Quadrisphaera setariae: one gene and its partners. The protein of the gene in region 1 binds, or shares a complex with, the protein of each later gene. Links are inferred from orthologs where the notes say so. Each region holds a gene or a part of one and is shown in the gene's direction. Other genes may lie near its edges.

Region 1 (4,917 bases):
GTGCTGGGCGGCCTGGGGGTGGCGATCCTTTCGACCTCCTCCGGCCTCCTCACGGACCGCCAGGCGAGCAAGCAGGGCGTGGGTGGGGAAGTCCTCGCCTACGTCTGGTGAGGGGGTAGAGCATGTCGCGCATCGGAAGGCTCCCCGTGGCCGTGCCGGCCGGGGTGGACGTCACCATCGACGGCGCCGAGGGCCGCACCGTCACCGTCAAGGGCCCCAAGGGGACCCTCACGCACACCGTGCCCGCTCCGCTGTCCGTCGACCGCGGTGAGGACGGCGTCATCGCCGTCACCCGCCCGAACGACGAGCGGCTGTCGAAGTCGCTGCACGGCCTGACCCGCACGCTGCTGGCCAACATGGTCACCGGCGTGACGCAGGGCTTCGAGAAGCAGATGGAGATCGTGGGCACCGGCTACCGCGTGCAGGCACGCGGTTCCGACCTCGAGTTCGCCCTCGGCTTCAGCCACCCCGTGCTGGTCAAGGCGCCGGAGGGCATCACCCTCACGGTGTCCGCGCCCAACCGCTTCGCGGTGGCGGGCATCGACAAGCAGCGCGTCGGCGAGGTCGCCGCGAACATCCGCAAGCTGCGCAAGCCCGACCCCTACAAGGGCAAGGGCGTGCGCTACGCCGGCGAGGTCGTCCGGCGCAAGGTCGGGAAGGCTGGTAAGTAGTCATGGCTCTCGCCAGTAGGACGAAGCTCCTCCGCAAGGGCGCTGCCAAGACCGGCGCTGCCGCTCGCTCCCGCCGCCACCTGCGCGTGCGCAAGAAGGTCTCCGGGACCGCGGTCCGCCCGCGTCTAGTGGTCACGCGCTCGGCGCGGCACATCGCCGTCCAGGTGGTGGACGACACCCTCGGCCGCACCCTGGCGTCGGCCTCCACCATGGAGGCGGACCTGCGCGGGCACGACGGCGACAAGACGGCCAAGGCCCGTCGCGTCGGCGAGCTCGTCGCCGAGCGCGCCAAGGCCGCGGGCGTCGAGGCCGTGGTCTTCGACCGCGGCGGCAACCGCTACCACGGCCGTGTGGCCGCAGTGGCGGACGGCGCCCGCGAGGGGGGGCTCTCCCTGTGAGCACCCGTACGAACCTGAGCAACGGAAGGAACGCCTGATGCCCGGACCACAGCGCAGGGGCGCCGGCGGCCCCCCCAGCGGGACCGGCGGCCCGGGGAACGACCGCGGCCAGCGCGGCGGCAACGACCGGGGCGGGCGCGGCGGCAACGACCGCGGCGGCCGCGGCGGTGACGCCGAGCGCAGCCAGTTCCTGGAGCGCGTCGTGACCATCAACCGCGTCGCCAAGGTCGTCAAGGGCGGCCGCCGCTTCAGCTTCACCGCGCTGGTCGTGGTGGGCGACGGTGACGGCACCCTCGGCGTCGGCTACGGGAAGGCCAAGGAGGTGCCCGCGGCGATCGCCAAGGGCGTGGAGGAGGCGAAGAAGAACTTCTTCCGCGTCCCCCGCATCCAGGGCACCATCCCCCACCCCGTGCAGGGCGAGGAGGCCGCTGGTGTGGTCCTCCTGCGTCCGGCGAGCCCCGGTACCGGCGTCATCGCCGGTGGCCCGGTGCGCGCCGTGCTCGAGTGCGCCGGCATCCACGACGTGCTGAGCAAGTCGCTGGGCTCCTCCAACGCGATCAACATCGTGCACGCCACGGTGGCCGCGCTGAAGGGGCTCGAGCAGCCCGAGTCCGTCGCGGCGCGCCGCGGCCTGACGGTCGAGGAGGTCGCTCCGGCGGCCCTCCTGCGGGCCAGGGCGGCGGCTGTCTGATGGCGCAGCTCAAGGTGACCCAGGTCAAGTCGGAGATCGGTGGCAAGCAGAACCACCGCGACACGCTGCGGACCCTCGGCCTCAAGCGGATCGGCCAGTCGGTCGTCCGCGAGGACCGTCCCGAGGTGCTCGGCATGCTGCGCGCGGTGCGCCACCTCGTGATCGTGGAGGAGGTGGACGCCCGATGAGCGAGGAGTCCACGCTGAAGGTCCACCACCTGCGGCCCGCCCCCGGGGCGAAGACCGCGAAGACCCGCGTGGGTCGTGGTGAGGCCAGCAAGGGCAAGACCGCGGGCCGCGGCACCAAGGGCACGAAGGCCCGCTACCAGGTGTCCGCGCGCTTCGAGGGCGGCCAGATGCCCCTGCACATGCGCCTGCCCAAGCTGCGCGGCTTCACCAACCCGGCGAAGGTCGTGTCGCAGGTCGTCAACCTCGACCGCATCTCCGAGCTCTTCCCGCAGGGCGGGGAGATCGGGGTGGACGAGCTCGTGGCCGTCGGCGCCGTGCGCGCCGGGCAGCGGGTCAAGGTGCTCGGCACCGGTGACATCAGCGTCCCGGCCCAGGTGACGGCGCACGCGTTCTCGGCGTCGGCGGAGGCGAAGATCGCCGCTGCCGGCGGCACCACCACCCGGCTCTGACCGGGCGGAGGCGCTTGCGCCCCCCCGGGGACGCAGACCCGACGTGAGAGGGCCCGTGCCGCGCAGCAGCGCGGTGCGGGCCCTCTCCCGCTCCCGGGCCGCGGCGCTCGGAGGCGGGCGCAGCGGCGGCCCGAGGTGCCGAGCGGCCACGGGCGGCCACCGCGCCGGGTAACCTCGCCGGGTCGGCACCCGGGCCGCTCGGGGCGACCTCGAGCGGGGCGCCGGCACCGCGGGGCGCGTCATCACAGACCCGCACCGCCGTCGCGGCCCCCGCGGGACGCGGCAGGTGCCGCGCTCGCAGCCGAGCCTCGGACGAGGTGCCGGCGCAGACTGACCAGGAGGACACGTGCTAGGTGCGTTCGTGCGGGCGTTCAAGACGCCCGACCTGCGACGCAAGATCGTCTTCACGTTGGCGATCATGGCGGTGTTCCGCCTCGGGTCCTTCGTGCCGGCGCCCGGCGTCAGCTACCAGAACGTGCAGCAGTGCCTCGCCGGGCTCGACACCCAGAGCGACCTGCTCGGACTGGTCAACCTCTTCAGCGGCGGAGCGCTGCTGCAGCTGAGCGTCTTCGCGCTCGGGATCATGCCGTACATCACCGCGAGCATCATCATCCAGCTGCTGCGCGTGGTCATCCCCCGCTTCGAGGAGCTGCACAAGGAGGGGCAGTCCGGCACCGCGAAGCTCACGCAGTACACGCGGTACCTGACGATCGCCCTGGCCGTGCTGCAGTCCACGACCTACGTGGCCGTGGCCCGCTCGGGCAACCTCTTCGGCTCGAGCTCCGGCGCCTGCGCCGACGTGATCCCGAACGACTCGGTGCCCGTCCTGCTCCTCATGGTCCTCACCATGACCGCCGGCACCGGACTGGTCATGTGGATGGGCGAGATGGTGACCGAGCGCGGTGTCGGCAACGGCATGTCGCTGCTCATCTTCACCTCCGTCGCCGCCCAGTTCCCCACCTCCATCGCCGCCATCGGGCGCGAGCGGGGCTGGGGGACCATGGCCCTGGTGATCGGCCTCGGCCTGCTCATCGTCGCGGCTGTGGTCTTCGTCGAGCAGTCCCAGCGCCGCATCCCGGTCCAGTACGCCAAGCGGATGGTCGGGCGCCGCATGTACGGCGGCACGAGCACGTACATCCCGATGAAGGTCAACATGGCCGGCGTCATCCCGGTCATCTTCGCCTCGTCGCTGCTGTACCTGCCGGGTCTCGCCGCGCAGTTCGGCGATCCGACGTCCAGCTGGGTGACGTTCATCCGCAACACCTTCACGCGGGGCGACCACCCGGCGTACATCATCGCGTACGTCCTGCTCATCGTCTTCTTCACGTACTTCTACGTCGCCATCACGTTCAACCCGGACGAGGTGGCTGACAACATCAAGCGGGTCGGCGGCTTCATCCCCGGCGTCCGCGCGGGCCGTCCCACGGCCGAGTACCTCGACCACGTCCTGACGCGCATCACCCTGCCGGGGGCCCTGTACCTGGGGCTCGTGGCGCTGGTGCCCCTGGTCGCCCTCGTGGCGGTGGGGGCCAACCAGAACTTCCCCTTCGGTGGTACGTCCATCCTCATCGTCGTCGGCGTCGGCCTGGAGACGGTGAAGCAGATCGAGTCCCAGCTCCAGCAGCGCCACTACGAGGGGTTCCTCCGTTGACCAACAGCTCTGACACCCGCGCCACCGCCGTCGACGCCGGCCCCGCCGCCACGCCCTCGCGCGTGGTGCTCCTGGGGCCCCCGGGAGCCGGCAAGGGCACCCAGGCGGCGCTCCTGGCCCAGCGCCTCGGCGTGCCTGCCATCTCGACCGGTGACATCTTCCGGGCCAACACGGCGGCGGGCACCGACCTGGGGCGCGAGGCGCAGAAGTACATGGACGCCGGCGAGTACGTGCCGGACGAGGTGACCAACCGCATGGTGGCCGACCGCCTGGCCCAGCCCGACGCGTCCGCCGGCTTCCTGCTGGACGGGTACCCCCGCACCACCGCGCAGGTGCGCACCCTGGACGAGGTCCTCGCCGCGCACGCGACGAGCCTGGACGCGGTCCTCGAGATCACCGCGGACGTCGACGTCGTCGTCGAGCGCCTCCTCAAGCGCGCCAGCGAGCAGGGCCGCAGCGACGACACCGAGGAGGTCGTGCGCCGCCGGCTCGAGGTCTACGCGGAGCAGACCGCCCCCCTGGCCGCCGCGTACGCGACGCGCGGCCTGCTCGTGACGGTCGACGGCGTGGGTGCCGTGGACGAGGTCGCGCAGCGCGTGGTGGCGGCGCTGCGGGCCGCGGGTGGCGACGCGGGCAGCGCCGCCGCCGCCGGCGCCTGAGAGCCGGGTCTGCGGCGGTGCTGGGGCGCGAGCGGATCGAGTACAAGAAGCCTGACCAGGTGCTCCTCATGCGCCGGGCGGGGCTCGTGGTGGCGCAGGCCCTCGCCGCGGTGCGGGCGGCGGCCCGCCCCGGCGTGACGACGGGTGACCTCGACGCCGTGGCCGCCGAGGTCATCCGCAGCGCTGGCGCGACGCCGTCGTTCCTGGGGT
Region 2 (4,919 bases), on another replicon or contig:
CGCTCGACGGCACGACCATCACCGACGACGGCCGCGTGCGCGCCTCCGTGCCGACGTGGCAGCGCCTGCTCGACGCAGGCGCTCGCGTCGTCGTCGTCGCCCATCTGGGACGCCCCAAGGGCGCGCCGGAGGCGAAGTACTCTCTGGCCCCCGTGGCCGAGCGGGTGCGCGAGCTGCTGCCGTCCACCGCGGTCCGCTTCGCGGACGTGACGGTCGGCGGGAGCGCGCAGGAGGCTGCCGACGCCCTCGGCGACGGCGAGCTGCTGCTCGTGGAGAACCTCCGCTTCAACGCCGGCGAGACCAGCAAGGACGACGCCGAGCGCGCCGCCTTCGCCGGTGAGCTGGCTGCCCTGGTGGGCGGGCCCGAGCAGGGCCTGTTCGTCTCGGACGGCTTCGGCGTGGTGCACCGCAAGCAGGCCAGCGTCTACGACGTCGCCCAGCTGCTCCCGCACGCCGCCGGCGGCCTCGTCGAGGCCGAGACCGCGGTGCTGCAGCGCCTCACCACCGACCCCGCCCGGCCCTACGCCGTGGTGCTGGGCGGCGCGAAGGTCTCGGACAAGCTCGCCGTCATTGAGAACCTGCTGGGCACGGCCGACCGGCTCCTCGTCGGCGGCGGCATGGTCTTCACCTTCCTCGCGGCCCAGGGCCACGAGGTCGGCACGTCCCTGCTCGAGGCCGACCAGGTCGAGACCGTCAAGGGCTACCTCGCCACCGCCGCCGAGCGCGGCGTGGAGGTCGTCCTGCCGGTCGACGTCGTCGCGGCGACGGCGTTCTCCGCCGACGCCGAGCACGAGGTCGTCGCGGCCGACGCCATCCCGGCCGACCGCATGGGCCTGGACATCGGCCCGAGGAGCGCAGAGCTCTTCGCCTCGAAGCTGGCCGACACCCGCACGGTCTTCTGGAACGGCCCGATGGGCGCGTTCGAGATGGCGCCGTACGCCGAGGGCACCCGCGAGCTCGCGAAGGCCCTCGCCGAGGTCACCCGCGCCGGCGGCCTCACCGTGGTCGGAGGCGGCGACTCCGCCGCCGCGGTCCGCTCGCTCGGCTTCGCCGACAGCGACTTCGGCCACATCTCCACCGGCGGCGGCGCGAGCCTGGAGTACCTCGAGGGCAAGACCCTCCCCGGGCTCTCCGTCCTCGCCTGACCGGCAGCTCCACCAGCAGCGGCCGACGCACCCCGTCGGCGCACCGGCTCCCCGCCCGCGGCACCGCGGGCGGGGAGCCTTCCGCACGCACTCCCTTCTCACCGCCCTGACCGAACCCCAGGAGGACTCCCCGTGGCACGCACCCCGCTCATGGCCGGCAACTGGAAGATGAACGTCGACCACGTGCAGGCCACGGCCCTGGTCCAGCGCCTCGCGTGGACGCTGCGCGACGCCAAGCACGACCCGGCCTCCGTCGAGGCCGTCGTCATCCCCCCCTTCACCGACCTCCGCTCGGTGCAGACCCTCATCGAGGGCGACAAGCTGGAGCTCGGCCTGGGCGCCCAGGACGTCTCCGCCCACGAGCCCGGCGCCCGCACCGGTGAGGTCGCCGCCTCCATGCTGGCGCGCCTCGGCGTGCAGTACGTGGTCGTCGGCCACAGCGAGCGCCGCCAGTACCACGGCGAGGACGACGCGCTGGTGGCCGCGAAGGCCGCCAAGGTCCTCGAGCACGGCATGACCCCGATCGTCTGCCTCGGCGAGCAGCTGGAGGTCCGCGAGGCCGGCGAGCACGTCGCCGACTGCATCGGCCAGCTCGACGGCTCCCTCGCGGGCATCTCCGCGGAGGACCTGCCGAAGGTCGTCGTCGCCTACGAGCCCGTCTGGGCCATCGGCACCGGCAAGGTCGCCACCCCCGAGGACGCCCAGGAGGTCTGCGCGGCCCTGCGCGCGCGCCTGGCCGACGCCCACGGCGCCGAGGTGGCCGACGCCGTGCGCGTGCTGTACGGCGGCTCGGTGAAGTCCTCCAACGTCGCCGCGATCATGGCCGGTGAGGACGTCGACGGCGCCCTCGTCGGTGGCGCGAGCCTCGACGCCGGTGAGTTCGCCGGCATCGTCACGGGCGGGGCGGCGTCCTGACCGCTCCGCGGCCGGGTGGTCTGGGCGCGCGGCGCGACACGGCCGGCTGCGTGATGGCGGTCACCGCGGCGCCCACCAGCAAGTACTCTGGTCGGCTGTGACCGTCCTGCGGATCGTGCTCCAGGTGCTGCTGGCGCTGACGAGCCTCTTCCTGACCCTGCTGATCCTGCTCCACAAGGGCAAGGGCGGCGGTCTGTCGGACATGTTCGGCGGCGGGATGTCCGCCAGCGTGGGCAGCTCCGGGGTGGCCGAGCGCAACCTCAACCGCATCACCGTGGCGAACGCCGTCCTCTGGGCGGCCGTGGTCGTGGCGCTCGGCCTCGTCGAGCGCTTCGACCCCAGCGGTTCCTGACCCCCACTCCTGCAGACGAAGGGATCACCGTGGCAGGTGGCAACGCGATCCGGGGCAGCCGTGTCGGCGCCGGTCCCATGGGCGAGGCGGAGCGCGGCGACGCCGCGCCCCGGCGGCGCGTCTCCTACTGGTGCGCCAACGCGCACGAGACGCAGCCGAGCTTCGCCTTCGACCCCGGCTCCGAGGTCCCCGAGACCTGGGACTGCCCGCGCTGCGGGCTCCCCGCCGGCCAGGACCGGGCCAACCCGCCCCAGCCGCCCAAGACCGAGCCGTACAAGACGCACCTCGCGTACGTGAAGGAGCGCCGGTCCGAGAGCGACGGCAAGGCCATCCTCGAGGCGGCCCTCGCCAAGCACCGCGCCAAGCGCGGTCTCTGACGGCGGTCCGACCACACGCGAAGGGCCCCCGGGACGCACGTCCCGGGGGCCCTTCGCGCTCTCCGCGCCGGAGCGGCCAGCTCAGACGGTGCGCTGCGCCAGGTAGTGCTCGATCAGCTCCCGCGTCGACGGGTCCTGGGCCTCGAGCGCCGCGGAGTCGCCCGTGAGGGCGGGCGCGATCTCCAGGGCGAGCTTCTTGCCCAGCTCGACGCCCCACTGGTCGAAGCTGTCGATGCCCCACACGACGCCCTCGACGAACGTGATGTGCTCGTACAGCGCGATCAGCTGGCCGAGCACCGACGGGGTCAGCGACGCAGCGAGGATCGAGGTGGTGGGCCGGTTGCCGCTGAAGACCCGCGCCGACACGACGTCCTCCGCGGTCCCCTCGGCGCGGACCTCCTCGGCGGTCTTGCCGAACGCCAGCGCCTTGGTCTGCGCGAAGTAGTTGGCCATGAAGAGGGCGTGCACGTCGACGTCGCCGTCCCGCAGCGGGTGCGCGGGGTTGGCGAACGCGATGAAGTCCGCCGGGATGACCCGCGTGCCCTGGTGGATCAGCTGGTAGAAGGCGTGCTGGCCGTTGGTGCCGGGCTCTCCCCAGAACACCTCGCCGGTGGCGGTGGTGACGGGGGAGCCGTCCCAGCGCACCGACTTGCCGTTGGACTCCATCGTCAGCTGCTGCAGGTACGCGGGGAAGCGGTGCAGGTACTGGCTGTACGGCAGGACGGCGTGGGTGTGGGCGTCCAGGAAGTTGACGTACCAGACGTTGAGCAGGCCCAGGAGCACGGGGACGTTGGTGGCGAGCGGCTCGGTGCGCACGTGCTCGTCGACCGCGTGGAACCCGGCGAGGAACTCCCGGAACCCCTCCGGCCCGATCGCCACCGCCAGCGAGGTGCCGATGGCGGAGTCGACGGAGTAGCGCCCGCCGACCCAGTCCCAGAAGCCGAACGCGTTCTCCGGGTCGATGCCGAAGTCGGCGACCTTGTCCAGGGCGGTGGAGACGGCCACGAAGTGCTTCGCGACGGCCGCGCGGCGCGCGTCGTCGTCGTCCTCCAGCGCGCCGGCGGCGCTGAGCTGCTCCCACAGCCAGGCCCGGGCCAGACGCGCGTTGGTCAGCGTCTCCAGGGTCCCGAAGGTCTTGGAGGCGACGATGAACAGCGTCGAGGCCGCGTCGAGGTCGGCGACGGTCTCGGCCAGGTCGGTCGGGTCGATGTTCGAGACGAACCGGACCTCGACGTCAGGGTGCTTGTAGGCCTTGAGCGCCTCGTAGGCCATCACCGGGCCGAGGTCGGACCCGCCGATGCCGATGTTGACGACCGTGCGGATCCGCTGGCCGGTGACGCCCGTCCAGGTGCCGGAGCGCACGTCGTCCGCGAAGGCGGACACCTTCTCCAGGACCGCCTGGACGTCGGCGTCGACGTCCTGGCCGTCGACCACCAGCGGGGGGTCCGCGTGCGGCGGGCGGCGCAGCGCGGTGTGCAGGACGGCGCGGTCCTCAGTGACGTTGATGTGCTCGCCGGCGAACATCGCCTGCAGCCGCTCCGGCAGCCGCACCTCCTCGGCCAGCTGCACCAGCAGGGACAGCGTGGTGTCCGTGACGAGGTTCTTGGACAGGTCCACGTGGAGGTCCGCGGCGTCGAGGGTCAGCCGGCGGGCTCGGTCAGGGTCCTCGGCGAACCACCCGCGCAGGTCGGGGACCAGCTCGGCGTGGTGGGCCCGGAGGCGGGTCCAGGCGGACGTGGTGGTCGGGTCCACGGGAGGGGTGCTCACGCAGGAGACGCTAGGGCAGACGGGTGACCTCGTGACACCCAGCCTCCGACCCGGCAGCGACCCGGCTCCGAGCCCGCTCGGAGCGGGCTCGGAGCACGGCGTCACAGCCGGCTGGCGGCCTCCCGGTCGAGCAGCCACAGCGTGCGCTGCGTCCCGCTGACCAGGCTCGCCGGCAGGCGCCCCGGCCCGGCGAGGGCCTCGGCGACGGCCTCGGCCTTGTCCGCGCCCCCCACCACGAGCCAGACCTCCTCGGCGGAGGCGATGACCGGCAGCGTCAGCGACAGGCGCGTGGGCGGCGGCTTGGGGGAGTCCCTCACCGCGATCACCTCGTGGCCGACCTCCTGGCCCTGCTCCAGGGACGGG
Region 3 (5,168 bases), 450 kb from region 1 along the record:
TCGTCCACAGTCCCGTCCCGCAGCCGCTCCGCAGCCCGGTCGACCCCCACCTCGCGGAAGCCGGCCCTGACCGCCACCCGCCGGCTGGCGGCGTTGCGGCTGGCGACGCGCATGACCACGCGCTCGAGCCCCAACCCTCCGCACTCGACCGGCGCCAGGGCGTACTGCACCACCAGGCGCACCGCGGCGGTGGTGATGCCCCGTCCTCGGGCGCCCGGATGGCACCAGTAGCCGACCTCTCCGGTGCGCACGCCGTCTCCGAGGGTGAAGAGCCCGACCTCCGCGACGAGCGGTTCCGCGACCGGCTGGCCGTCATCGTCGTCGCCCCCGTCCCGGTCGTCTGCTGGGAGCGGGGGACCGGCGGCGGCTGCCGACCCCTCCCGGTCCGCACGGACGGCCCAGAACACCCCGGCGCCGCGGGCCTGCTCCTCCTCGCGGCCCGCGATCCAGCTGGCGGCGTCGAGCACCGTGTACGGGGCGGGCAGCGACGGCAGCCACGCCTGGGTGGACGCCGCCGAGCACGCCTCCGCCACCCGCTGCACGTCCCCGGCGACGTGCGGGCCCAGCCGGACGCCTCCACCCGCGAGCTCCACCGGTGAGAGCCAGCGCTCGGCGCGCTGCAGGGAGGAGTCCCAGCGCCAGGTGCCCACCCACGCGTCACGCAGGTCCCCGCGCACGGGCAGCAGGCAGCGCACCGTGCCGTCGACCCCGCTGCCGCAGGCCCAGGCCAGGCGCCTCGCCGGCCACGCACCGGCCTCCACGCACCAGCGCACGGCCTGCAGGCCCAGCTCCACGAACGCCCAGGTCAGCACCAGCCGGACCGCGCCGGCCGTGGTGCCGCGGCCGCGCGCCGCCGGCGGAGCGGCGCAGGTGAGCCAGCCGCCGCCCTCGCCGTCCTCGGCGAGGAGCACGAGGCCCGCGAACTCACCGGCGACCTCCACCACGAGGCGGTGGGACGGGCCGGAGGGGCGGATCCCAGGGACCCCCAGGGCGGCCGACGCACTCGGCGCGCCCCCCGCCGCGCCCAGGTCGGGCAGCCAGCGGGCCACGTCGCGGTCGTCCAGGAGGGCCGCGACGGCGGCGGCGTCCGCGGGGCAGGCGCGGCGCACGAGCACCCCGCGCTCCCGCAGCCGAGGCCCCGCAGGCTCCGGCTCCTCAGGATCGTCGCGGACCATCGCGGCACAGTGTGCCCTGGGCGCCTCCTGGGCAAGTGGGCCTGCGCGCAGCGGCCCGCGCCTACGATGGCAAGACCCTTTCGGGTGCTGTGCGAGTGGAGAAGAAGGAAGCGGGGAGTGACCGTGCCTGGTCTGCTGGAGAAGGTGCTGCGCGCCGGCGAGGGTCGGACGCTGCGCCGCCTGCAGGGGCTCGTGAAGCAGGTGAACGCCCTCGAGGACGACTTCACCCCCCTGTCCGACGCCGAGCTGGCCGAGGAGACCGACAGGTTCCGCGCCCGCTACAAGGACGGCGAGACCCTCGACGACCTGCTCCCCGAGGCGTTCGCGGTGGTCCGCGAGGGCGCCCGCCGCGTGCTGGGCCAGCGCCCGTACGACGTGCAGCTCATGGGCGGCGCGGCCCTCCACCAGGGGAACATCGCCGAGATGAAGACCGGTGAGGGCAAGACCCTCACCGGTGTCTTCGCCGCCTACCTCAACGCGATCCCCGGCAGAGGCACGCACGTCATCACCGTCAACGACTTCCTCGCCAGCTACCAGAGCGACCTCATGGGCCGCGTCTACCGCCACCTGGGCCTGACCAGCGGCTGCGTGCTGGACGGCATGGCCCCGGCGGAGCGCCGCCAGCAGTACGGCGCCGACATCACCTACGGCACCAACACCCAGTTCGGGTTCGACTACCTGCGCGACAACATGGCGTGGAACGCCGGCGACCTCGTGCAGCGCGGCCACCACTTCTGCATCGTCGACGAGGTCGACTCCATCCTCATCGACGAGGCCCGCACCCCGCTGATCATCTCCGGCCCGTCGCAGGGCGACGCCTCGAAGTGGTTCGCCGAGTTCGCGCGGATCGTGCGCCGGCTGGAGCGCGAGGTCGACTACGAGGTCGACGAGAAGAAGCGCACCGTCGGCATCCTCGAGCCGGGCATCGAGAAGGTCGAGGACCAGCTCGGCATCGAGAACCTCTACGACTCGGTGAACACGCCCTACGTCGGCTACATCAACAACGCGGTGAAGGCCAAGGAGCTCTTCAAGCGCGACAAGGACTACGTCGTCGCCGACGGCGAGGTGCTCATCGTGGACGAGCACACCGGCCGCATCCTCGCCGGGCGCCGCTACAACGAGGGCATGCACCAGGCGATCGAGGCCAAGGAGGGCGTCGAGGTCAAGGCCGAGAACCAGACCCTCGCCACGATCACGCTGCAGAACTACTTCCGCCTCTACGACAAGCTGTCGGGGATGACCGGCACGGCCACCACCGAGGCCGCCGAGTTCCACGGCACCTACAAGCTCGGCGTGGTGCCGATCCCCACCAACAAGCCGGTGGCCCGCACCGACCAGCCCGACCTCGTCTACAAGACCGAGGTGGCGAAGTTCGACGCCGTGGTCGAGGACATCGCCGAGCGCCACGGGACCGGGCAGCCGGTGCTGGTGGGCACCACGAGCGTGGCCAAGAGCGAGTACCTCTCCCAGCAGCTGGTGAAGAAGGGCATCCCCCACGAGGTGCTCAACGCCAAGCAGCACGCGCGGGAGGCGGCCATCGTGGCGATGGCCGGTCGGGCCGGCGCCGTCACCGTGGCCACCAACATGGCCGGCCGCGGCACCGACATCATGCTCGGCGGCAACGCCGAGTTCCTCGCCGTGGCGGAGCTGTCCGAGCGCGGTCTCGACCCCGTCGAGGACGCCGAGGCCTACGACGCCGCCTGGCCCGAGGCGCTGCAGCGCGCGAAGGACGCCGTGGCCGCCGACGCCGCGAAGGTCACCGAGCTGGGCGGCCTGTACGTGCTCGGCACGGAGCGGCACGAGTCGCGCCGCATCGACAACCAGCTCCGCGGCCGCTCCGGCCGCCAGGGCGACCCGGGCGAGTCCCGCTTCTACCTGTCCATGGCCGACGACCTCATGCGCCTGTTCAACTCGGGGCTGGCGGAGTCCATGCTGACCCGCGCCGGCATCCCCGACGACGTGCCGCTGGAGTCGAAGCTCGTCAGCCGCGCCATCCAGAGCGCGCAGAGCCAGGTGGAGTCCCGCAACTTCGAGATCCGCAAGAACGTCCTCAAGTACGACGACGTCCTCAACCGCCAGCGCGAGGTCATCTACGCCGAGCGCCGCCGCGTGCTCGAGGGCGAGGACCTCCACGAGCAGGTGGGCCACTTCGTCCGCGACGTGGTCACCGGCTACGTCACCTCGGCGACGTCGGACGGCTTCGCCGAGGACTGGGACCTCGACCAGCTCTGGCAGGCCCTCAAGACCCTGTACCCGGTGTCCATCACCGTCGCCGACGTCGAGCAGGAGGCCGGGGGCCGCTCAGCGGTGACGCAGCAGATGCTCCTGGAGGAGCTGGTCTCCGACGCCGAGCAGCAGTTCCTCGAGCGCGAGCGCACCCTGGGGCCGGCCGTCGTCCGCGAGCTGGAGCGCCGGGTGGTCCTCAGCGTGCTCGACCGGAAGTGGCGCGAGCACCTCTACGAGATGGACTACCTGCAGGAGGGCATCTCGCTGCGCGCGATGGCCCAGCGCGACCCGCTGGTCGAGTACCAGCGCGAGGGCTTCCTGCTCTTCCAGGCGATGCTCGAGGGCATCAAGGAGGAGTCGGTCGGGTACGTCTTCAACCTCGAGGTGCAGGTCCCGGCGGAGCCGGTCCGCGACGACGAGGCAGCGGTGGCCGGCGAGCAGGCTCCGGCCCTCGTGGCTCCCGGCCTCGAGGGCGGCGGGGCTCCGCAGCAGCTGCAGTACACGGCGCCGTCCGCTGACGGCGACGTCGAGGTCACCGGCGGACCCACCGCCGAGGGCGGTAGCCGCCGCGAGCGGCGCGCCCGCAAGAAGGCCTGAGCCGGGAGGCAGCGGCCTCCCCGCTCCTCGCGCCACGCCCGCCCTCCGGACCGGCTGCTGCACCGTCGGTCAGCCGATCTGGAGGGCGGTGACGCGCCAGCGACCGTCCACGCCCTCCAGGCGCAGTGCGGCTGCGCGCACGCGCTCACCGTCGCGCACCACGACCGCCGCCTCGACGACGTCGTCGCGCGGGCAGCTGACGAGGACCCTGCGGACCACGGCCCGCGTGTGCCGGCGACGTCCACGGACCCGCTGCGCCAGCGCTGCTCGCTGCTGCAGACCGGCGTAGACGTCAGCGGTGAGCCAGCGCAGCAGCTGCGCGGCGGGTCGGGTCCCAGCGAGGACCTCGACGGCGGCGACCACCAGCCCGGCGCACAGGGGCTCCGGGTCGGGCAGGGAGGAGGACGCCGTCGGGCGGGGGGCGACCGCCGGGTCGACGCCGCGCGGGAGCCGCCCGTCCAGCACCAGCGGCAGCACCCCCTGCAGGGCGATGACCGGGGGACGACGGCGCTCGACGGGAGCCCCGAGCGCCTTCGGCTCCGACCGCGGTGCAGGGACGACGCGCAGCGCGGGCAGCGGTGCCGCGGGCACTGCGAGGTCGTCGGTGAGGGGTGTCGCTGCGCTGGAGGTGCTCACGGCGCCACCAGCCGCTGGCCGGGACGCAGGTGGTCGGGGTCGGAGCCGATGACGGCGCGGTTGGCGGCGTACCAGCGGGGCCACGCGGCGGCCACGGCTGCGCGGGTGCTGCCGGCGGGCAGGTTGCGGGCGGCGATGGACCACAGGGTGTCGCCGCTGCGGACCACCACCTCGGTGGTCGTGCGGCCCGTGGCCGGGACCTGGCTCGTCCTGGGCGGTGCGGTCGAGGTCTGTGCGGTCGAGGTCTGTGCGGTCGAGGTCTGTGAGCTCGGGGTCTGTGAGCTCGGGGTCTGTGAGCTCGGGGTCTGTGGGTTCGAGGCCTCGGCAGCACGGGGACCCGTGCCCGGACGAGCGGCCGGAGCGCTGGTCGCGGGAGCCGTCGTCGAGGTGGCGGGTGCCGGGGCGGACGTGGTGGTCGGACTGCTGCTCGGGGTGGTGGCCGGCTCGCTCGACGTGCGGCTCGTCGAGGGCCAGCTGAGCCCGCTGGCGCTCGCCGCCGCGGCAGGAGCGGGGCGGCTGCCGGCGAAGGCGGGA

Evidence for each region.
Region 2: secY (region 1) and secG share a complex: the UniProt entries of both Escherichia coli proteins name them as parts of the sec protein translocase complex. The link is inferred for Quadrisphaera setariae from one-to-one orthologs.
Region 3: the proteins of secY (region 1) and secA are in contact, whole or in part, in a crystal structure (PDB 3DIN), measured with the Thermotoga maritima proteins. The link is inferred for Quadrisphaera setariae from one-to-one orthologs. Residues at the interface, in WP_004081795.1 of Thermotoga maritima: Glu108, Gly109, Glu110, Glu111, Ala236, Glu237, Arg238, Arg239, Ile240, Thr241, Ile242, Gln243, Tyr244, Ala245, Arg246, Arg247, Val248, Thr249, Gly250, Arg251, Arg252, Val253, Tyr254, Gly256, Ala257, Ser258, Thr259, Tyr260, Leu261, Pro262; in WP_004082002.1 of Thermotoga maritima: Glu261, Ala262, Arg263, Lys300, Ala301, Arg302, Thr303, Ile304, Ile305, Leu323, Tyr324, Asp325, Pro326, Val329, Ser330, Tyr333, Ile336, Lys340, Phe345, Val349, Glu363, Phe364, Tyr374, Ser375, Gly376, Gly377, Glu393, Ile395, Thr482, Ser483.

What each region holds. Positions count from the first base shown.
Region 1 is NZ_VKAC01000001.1:113,350-118,266, forward strand. What follows is about bases 1,932-4,895. They hold secY (preprotein translocase subunit SecY), read left to right. Parts: upstream 1,932-2,743; coding sequence 2,744-4,048; downstream 4,049-4,895. Other genes in these bases: rpmD (50S ribosomal protein L30), read left to right, coding at 1,932-1,948; rplO (50S ribosomal protein L15), read left to right, coding at 1,945-2,397; FMM08_RS00650 (adenylate kinase), read left to right, coding at 4,111-4,707; map (type I methionyl aminopeptidase), read left to right, coding at 4,725-4,895. Outside these bases: rpsH (30S ribosomal protein S8), read left to right, coding at 1-111; rplF (50S ribosomal protein L6), read left to right, coding at 123-671; rplR (50S ribosomal protein L18), read left to right, coding at 674-1,069; rpsE (30S ribosomal protein S5), read left to right, coding at 1,107-1,760; more of rpmD, read left to right, coding at 1,760-1,931; more of map, read left to right, coding at 4,896-4,917. UniProt on the Escherichia coli protein: The central subunit of the protein translocation channel SecYEG. Consists of two halves formed by TMs 1-5 and 6-10.
Region 2 is NZ_VKAC01000002.1:298,694-303,612, forward strand. The notes cover bases 819-3,784. They hold secG (preprotein translocase subunit SecG), read left to right. Parts: upstream 819-2,157; coding sequence 2,158-2,412; downstream 2,413-3,784. Other genes in these bases: FMM08_RS04610 (phosphoglycerate kinase), read left to right, coding at 819-1,145; tpiA (triose-phosphate isomerase), read left to right, coding at 1,296-2,060; FMM08_RS04625 (RNA polymerase-binding protein RbpA), read left to right, coding at 2,442-2,789; pgi (glucose-6-phosphate isomerase), read right to left, coding at 2,871-3,784. In the rest of the region: more of FMM08_RS04610, read left to right, coding at 1-818; more of pgi, read right to left, coding at 3,785-4,556; pgl (6-phosphogluconolactonase), read right to left, coding at 4,658-4,919. UniProt on the Escherichia coli protein: Subunit of the protein translocation channel SecYEG. Overexpression of some hybrid proteins has been thought to jam the protein secretion apparatus resulting in cell death; while this may be true it also results in FtsH-mediated degradation of SecY.
Region 3 is NZ_VKAC01000001.1:568,931-574,098, forward strand. The notes cover bases 984-4,198. They hold secA (preprotein translocase subunit SecA), read left to right. Parts: upstream 984-1,298; coding sequence 1,299-3,998; downstream 3,999-4,198. Other genes in these bases: FMM08_RS02505 (GNAT family N-acetyltransferase), read right to left, coding at 984-1,175; FMM08_RS02515 (Rv3235 family protein), read right to left, coding at 4,068-4,198. Outside these bases: more of FMM08_RS02505, read right to left, coding at 1-983; more of FMM08_RS02515, read right to left, coding at 4,199-4,634; FMM08_RS23270 (LysM peptidoglycan-binding domain-containing protein), read right to left, coding at 4,631-5,168. UniProt on the Escherichia coli protein: Required for protein export, interacts with the SecYEG preprotein conducting channel.